2 regions of the Streptomyces sp. NPDC006544 genome follow, and region 1 is predicted to be linked to the other one. Evidence: riboswitches for the same ligand, from Rfam matches in the RefSeq annotation. Region 1 holds a riboswitch; the other holds the start of a gene.
The links. Region 1 has a riboswitch for cobalamin ahead of ABZY44_RS00020 (energy-coupling factor ABC transporter permease). Riboswitches for the same ligand answer to the same signal wherever they lie in the genome.
Positions count from the first base shown of each region.

Region 2: another riboswitch for cobalamin. It lies ahead of ABZY44_RS06920 (ABC transporter substrate-binding protein); the one in region 1 lies ahead of ABZY44_RS00020 (energy-coupling factor ABC transporter permease).

Region 1 covers NZ_JBEXOV010000001.1:1,498-4,948, reverse strand. Annotated here, with positions in the region: gene cbiQ (cobalt ECF transporter T component CbiQ) at 1-590, opposite strand, end outside; gene ABZY44_RS00025 (energy-coupling factor ABC transporter substrate-binding protein) at 594-929, opposite strand; gene ABZY44_RS00020 (energy-coupling factor ABC transporter permease) at 935-1,693, opposite strand; cobalamin riboswitch at 1,722-1,918, opposite strand; gene ABZY44_RS00015 (flavodoxin family protein) at 2,173-2,904, shown strand; gene ABZY44_RS00010 (SsgA family sporulation/cell division regulator) at 2,989-3,396, opposite strand.
Region 2 covers NZ_JBEXOV010000009.1:66,392-69,842, forward strand. Annotated here, with positions in the region: gene ABZY44_RS06915 (iron ABC transporter permease) at 1-836, opposite strand, end outside; gene ABZY44_RS06920 (ABC transporter substrate-binding protein) at 833-1,825, opposite strand; cobalamin riboswitch at 1,861-2,000, opposite strand; gene ABZY44_RS06925 (hypothetical protein) at 2,218-3,069, shown strand; gene ABZY44_RS06930 (GNAT family N-acetyltransferase) at 3,095-3,451, opposite strand, start outside.

The DNA.
Region 1 (3,451 bases):
GCGCGGTCGAAGGCCCGTACGAACGAGGTCGCGGCCAGACCGGCCAGGGAACGCCACACCGCCGCCCGGCCGGTGTGCCCGAGGCGGGCCGCCTGGGCCCGGCGGACCTGCGCGACGGAGTCGAGGAGCAGGAACCCGATCCGGTACATGACCAGGGCCACGTCCACGACCGGTGCCGGCACCCCGGCCCGGACCAGCCGGGGGAGCACGTCGGAGACCGGGGTGGTGAAGGCGAACAGCAGCAGCCCGAGCGAGGCCGCCGAGGTGCGCAGGAGCAGTTCGGCGGCGTGCCGGGGGCCGTCGGGGGCCAGGGCGAGCGGTCCGGTGGGACCGCCGACCGCGAACAGCAGCGGCAGCGCTCCGGTGAAGCAGAAGCCGAGCGGGATCCGGAACGCCCGCCACAACTGCCGCCCGGCCACCCCCGCCGGGCCGAGCAGTACGGCGAGGGTCGCGGCGGCCACCAGCGGGCCGCCCGGCCAGGGCGGCAGGCACACGGCGGTCACCGTCAGCCCGACCCCGAGCAATGCCTTCTCCAGCGGGTGGCGGCCGCGCCAGCGGCTGCCGTGGGCAGCCACGTCGATCGGCAGCACCGCCTACGCCTCCGAGGAGGCGGGTGCGGGAGCCGCGGCGGCGGCCGCGCCCTGGCGGCGGCCCCTGCGGACGCCGAAGTAGTACGCCAGCACACCCGCGCCCAACGCCGCCTGCAGGGCGAACAGCGCCGACTCCACCTCCCCGGAGGGGGGTTCGTACAGCGGCGAGAACCACGGCTCGTAATCCGGCTCGAGCTCGGTGATGGCCGCCTCCGCCTGCGCGTCGGCGCCCGCGAAGGGCTCCTCCTTGCCCTCGCCGAGGCCGAGTGCGAGGGGGATGACGGCGAGCGCCGCCACCATGAGCAGCAACAAGCCGTTGATCTTCGTGTTCCTGGACAGGCCGCTCATCGGACCGCCGCCTCCCCTTCGGTCTTCGCTTCGGTCTTCGCATCGGGCTTCTCGTCGGGCTTCTCGTCGGTCTGCTCCGCGGTGCGGGCGGGCGCCGGCTTCGAGACGCCGAGCCGGACGAGGTCCGACGCGCTCGCCTGCAACAGCAGCCGCATCACGAGGACGGTCAGCAGGCCCTCGCTCACGGCCAGCGGGATCTGCGTGACCGCGAAGATCCCTCCGAACTTGGCGAGCGAGCCCGGGAACCCGGTGGCCGGGTCCGGGAAGGCGAGCGCGAGCTGGACGCTGGTGACGCAGTAGGTGACCAGGTCGGCGACGAAGGCACCGAAGAAGACGGTGACCATCAGGGGCAGGGCGAACCCGCGCAGCAGCCGGTAGACGGCGTAGCCCGCCCACGGACCGGCGACGGCCATCGAGAAGACGTTGGCGCCGAGGGTGGTGAGCCCGCCGTGTGCCAGCAGCAGGGCCTGGAAGAGCAGGGTGATCGTGCCGAGCACCGTCATGATCGGCGGCCGGAACAGGATCGCCCCGAGCCCCGTGCCGGTGGGATGCGAGCAACTGCCCGTCACCGAGGGGATCTTCAGGGCGGACAGGACGAAGGTGAAGGCTCCGGCCGCGCCGAGGAGCAGCGTGCTCTCGGGGTTGGCCTTCACCTCGCGGGTGAGCGAGCGGACGCCGTGGACGACGAAGGGAGCGGACGCGGCGCCCCAGGCGACCGCGTGCAAAGGGGGCAGGAACCCCTCGGCTATATGCATGAGTGGGGAGACCTCTCCAGCACCTCGTGGATGGACAACGCACCCTGGCCGGTCTCCTGGCTCACGGGTGCTGATGTCCCGGCCCCGCCTTCCCGGGCAGCACGGAAACTCCCGCGCAGCCCAGTGGCTTTCCCGCAGGAGTGGAGCCGGACTTCCCGATCACAGTGGCGAGGGCCGCACCGGTTTCCCACCGGTTTCCCGAACACCAAGGCCCGCTGACCCTAGTCGGCCGCACGGACCGGTAACAACCCGCCCCAAGGGTACCGATCGGCCACCGCATTCCGCTTGGTGCTCACCCTTCGTACCCGCGGGAGTGCCCCTCTGCCCCAATGTCCTCACGGGACCCTGGAGTTCCGCCTTCCCTTTCGCGCCGGGGAGGGGCGCTCCACCGACCCGCGATGTTCCGTACGACGAGCGGGCGGGCCCCGTTCGGGCGATGCCCGGTGGCGGTGGTGCCCGGCGGGGCCGAGGCTGGACGCGTGGCCGCAGACACCGATACCGCGAAGCGCTTCGACTACTCCGACCTGACCGCCGTCTACGTCAACTGCACGCTGAAGCGATCGCCGGAGCCCAGCAACACCGAGGGCCTGATCGACAAGAGCCGCACCGTGATGGAGGCGGCGGGTGTCCGGACCTCGCTCGTCCGCGCCGTCGACCACGACATCGCCACGGGCGTCTGGCCCGATATGACCGACCACGGCTGGGAGAGCGACCAGTGGCCGGTGCTCTACAGCCAGATCATGGACGCCGACATCCTCGTGCTGTGCGGACCGATCTGGCTCGGGGACAACAGCTCGGTGATGAAGCAGGTCATCGAGCGGCTGTACGCCTGCTCCTCGATCCTGAACGAGCACGGCCAGTACGCCTACTACGGGCGCGTCGGCGGGGCGCTGATCACCGGCAACGAGGACGGCGTCAAACACTGCGCCATGAACATCCTCTACAGCCTCCAGCACCTGGGCTACGCGATCCCGCCGCAGGCCGACGCCGGCTGGATCGGCGAGGCCGGCCCGGGACCCTCGTACCTCGACCCGGGATCCGGCGGCCCCGAGAACGACTTCACCAACCGCAACACGGCCTTCATGAGCTGGAACCTCATGCACCTCGCCGCCCTGCTGAAGCGGAACGGCGGGATGCCGTCGCACGGAAACCAGCGCTCCCAGTGGGACGCGGGCTGCCGCTTCGACTTCCCGAACCCCGAGCACCGCTGAGCCCCGGCCCCCGGCCCCCCGGCCGCGCGTCCGGGGGCCGGTCCGGGACGACGCCGGCCCCCGGACCCGGTGGGGCGGGCGGGCTCAGCGGGGCAGGAGGGTGCTCAGCTCGGCGTCGAGGTCGTAGTGCCGCTGCTCCTGGCCGCGCGGCACCATCAGGGTCATCCGGCGGCACAGCTCCCGTACGTCCTTCGCGCGCGCGGACACGACACAGCTCTGCCGACCGTTGCTGAAGGCGAGGAACACCCGGGGCTCGGTGCCCTTCCAGCGGGGCCACACCTGTATGTCGCCCTCCCCGGTGGCGCAGACGTGCCCGTCGAGCAGCAGCTCCCGCGAGAACACCCAGCGGGCGACGTGGACGCCGGCACCCTCGAAGTCGAGGGAGATCTCGTAGGGCCGGTCGGCGCGGTAGACGAAGACGCCCCGCAACGGGACGGGGACGGGCGCGGCCTCCAGCCGGAGCGGGAGAACCCAGTGTTCTGTACCGGTCATGCGCGGGGCCGCCTCTCTCACGGGGTGGGGCTCTCACTCCCACTCGGGCAAGCTA
Region 2 (3,451 bases), on a different contig from region 1:
CTGGAGGCCACCAGCACCCCGATGACGAGCGAGGCGAGGACGAACACGGCGGCCCGGAACCGGCCGGTGTCCAGGCCGAGCGTGTGCGCGCCCTCCTCCCCCGCGAGCAGCAGGTCGAGCGGCCGGGCCAGGGCGATGAGCAGGCCGGTGCCGACGAGCAGTGCGGCGGCGGGCAGGGCCAGTTCTTCCCAGCGGGCCCCGCCGAGGCCGCCCAGCGTCCAGAACAGCACGCTGCGCATCTGGTCGGGATGTGCGGCCAGCACCAGGACCAGGCTCGTCAGGGCGGAGAGGACGTACTGGACGGCGACTCCGGCGAGGATCAGCCGGCCCGTGGTCATCGCCCCACCGCGCCGGGCCATCGCGTGGACGGCGACGAGCGCGCCCGTCGACCCGGCGAAGGCGGCGAGCGGCAGGGCGGCCCCGCCCGCGAATCCGAGGACCCCGGCGCCGAAGACGATCACCAGCACCGCGCCGGCCGAGGCCCCGGAGGAGGCTCCGAGCAGGAAGGGGTCGGCGAGCGGGTTGCGGACGAGTGCCTGCAGCACGGTGCCGGAGACGGCGAGCCCGGCGCCGACGACGGCCCCGAGCAGCACGCGCGGCATCCGGACGTCCCACACGATGGCCGCGTAAGCTCCTCGGCCCGGTCCCGGTCCCGCCCCCGGTCCTGGCCCCTGGCCCGCGCCCGGTCCGCCGAGCACGATGTCGAGCACCTGGCCCGGGGGGATCCGGACCGGCCCCAGGGCCAGCCCGGCCACGGCCGACACCACCAGTGCGGCGGCGAGCACGGCCAGGACGACCGGCGTACGGGTGAGCGCGCGGGCGAGCCGGCGCCTCACGCGGCGTCGGGGTGCAGCTGGGCACCCAGGGATTCGACGGCGCCGGCCACGCGCACGCCGAGTACGGCGGAGGACAGCGGGAGCACGACGAACCGCCGGTTCTTGACGGCGGGAACCTGCGCGAGCGCCGGGTCGTTCAGCAGGCGCTGCTTCTTCGCTTCGACGGTGGTGCCGCCGTAGTCGTAGATGAGGACGACCTCGGGCTTCCGCTCGATGACCTTTTCCCACGACACGTCACCGAAGGTGTCCTGGAGGTCGGCGAACACGTTCGTCCCGCCCGCCAGCGAGACGATCTCGTTGCCGATGCCGTTTCCTCCCGAGGTGAAGGCGGAGGCATCGCCGGAGTCGTAGGCGAAGACCGTCGGCCTGGCCTTGTCCTTCACCCGTCCGGTGACGGCGTCGATGCGGCGCTGCTCCTGCGCGATGAGCTCCTCGCCGCGCTCGGGCACTCCGAAGGTCCGGGCCACCTCGGTGATCTCGGTCTTGAGCTGGTCCAGCCCGACGGGCCCTTCGGTGCAGTACTCCACGCTGAGGCGTGAGTTGATCCCGCTCTCGGCGAGCACCTGGCGGTCCCGGCCCTGCGCCTTGTCGAAGGCGCTGGAGTAACCCCCGTACACGAAATCGGGGTTGGCGCCGAGGAGGACTTCCTTGGAGGGATATTCCTTCGCCAGCACCTTGATCTTGTCGTACGCGGGCCGGTAGTCGGGCAGTACGGCGTCGTCGAGGTAGGCGGTCCCGGCCATCTTCTCCTCGAGCCCGAGGGCGAGGAGGAGCTCGGTGGCGTGCTGGTTCATCGCCACCGCGCGCCGCGGCGGCGCCTGGTAGGTGCTGCTGACACCGCAGTTGGTGACGGTGTACGGATACCCGGGTGCGGCGGGCGCCCCGGCCGCCGCGTCCTCCGCTCCGGGCGATCCTCCGCAGGCGGTCACGGACATCAGGAACGAGACGGGCACGAGCGCGCGCAGGAGGGCGCGGGGGTACGACGACATGACGAAGCCTCTCCGGGGGATCCGCGTCCCCTGGTCGAACGGAAAAGGCGGTGCGTCAGTGTCTGACTCCCGGATCCCCCGCGGGGGAGGTCCGGTCACAGTGGCGGGACCGCACCGGATTCGCACCGGTTTCCTGTCCTGCACCGCCTGAAGAGCTCATCCCAGTCTGCCAGACGGACGATCATCACCGGCCGGGAAGTCGCGTACCCGTTCTGCTGGCCGCCGCCGGCCCGTGGGCCTTCATTCGTGATGCGAGTGCAACTCCGTTACCACAAAGGCGGCTTCATCAGGCCGATACGTCCAACTGCTCGCGCCGGGGCCGCCCTCGAACCTCTCGGCACGGGGCTTCCCCGGGCGTAGGATGCGTCACGTCGCCTATCCCGGAGCAGCCGATGGCGTGCAACCCCCCGGCCCTCGATGTGCAGTCGGTCGCCGAGCTCTACTCGCAACTCTCCGGCGTGCTCGCTGGATTCGCGCTCACGGCGGTCTTCATCGTCATTTCCCACTATCTCGGCGAGGGCGTGCCGACGGGCCGACGGCAAGAGGCGCTCGACCAAGCCCTTCCCGCGCTCCTCGCGGCCCTGCTCGGGCTGATCTTCAGCTCGCTCACCTACTGCGCCGTCGCGGCCGATGGGGACAACCACGGCCGGGCGCTGTTCGAGCACGTCGTGGCCGGCGTCGGTTTCGCCGTCGCCGCGGCACTGCTCGTCCTGGCCACCGTCCTGCTCGTCGAGGGCGTCCTGCCCTACGACCCCGTCCACTACGCGCGGCGCCTCCTCGGGCAGTGCGCGCCCCTGCCGATCTTCGCGCTCCTGTCGAACGGCGCGTACGCCTACGGCAAGGCGTACAACGACGGGAAGGCCCCCGGCTGGCTGGGCGCCCTCATCGTCCTGCTGCTGTCCTTGGTGCTCGCCGCTTCCGTCCTGGGCTACGCGGCGTACGGCCGTCCCCGTCTGGACAGGATCCGCGTGACCGGTGGCGGGGTCACCCGGACGATCGCGGTGAGCGGACTGTCGATCGTGACCGTGTGCCTGCTGAGCGTCGTGACCACCATGGGCATCACCGGCACGGGCTGCTCCGTGCCCGTCGGTGCCGTCGTCGCCGCCCTGCTCGTCGGGTTCCTCGCCGCCCTCGGCCTGTCCATCTGGCTCTTCGTCACCCGCCCGGTCCGCCCCCCGGACCCGGCCCCGGCTCCCCCACAGACACCAGCGCCGACACCAGCACCTGGGCCTGGGCCTGCGTGATGCCGTGATGCCGTGATGGCCGTGATCAACGCCCCTGGAGCGCGACCCGGTAGAAGACCTTTCCGTCGTGGGGCACCGCACCCAGCGCCTCGTAGAACCCGAGAGCCGGCGGGTTGTCGGTGTCGGCCGTCCACTCGACCCGCGAGCAACCGGCCGCGACCGCCTCGTTCTTGAGGCCCGCCATGAGCGCTCCGGCCACGCCACGGCGACGGGCGGACTCCCGGACGTAGAGCTCCTTGAGGAACAGGGAGGTCCCGGCGCCGGACGCCGGCCACAGGAAGGTGTACGAGGCGAAGCCCAGGACGCCGTCGTCATCGCGGGCCAGGAGGACCGTCGCGGCCGGCCGGTCGCCGAACAGGGCGCGCCGGATCTGTCCGGGGTC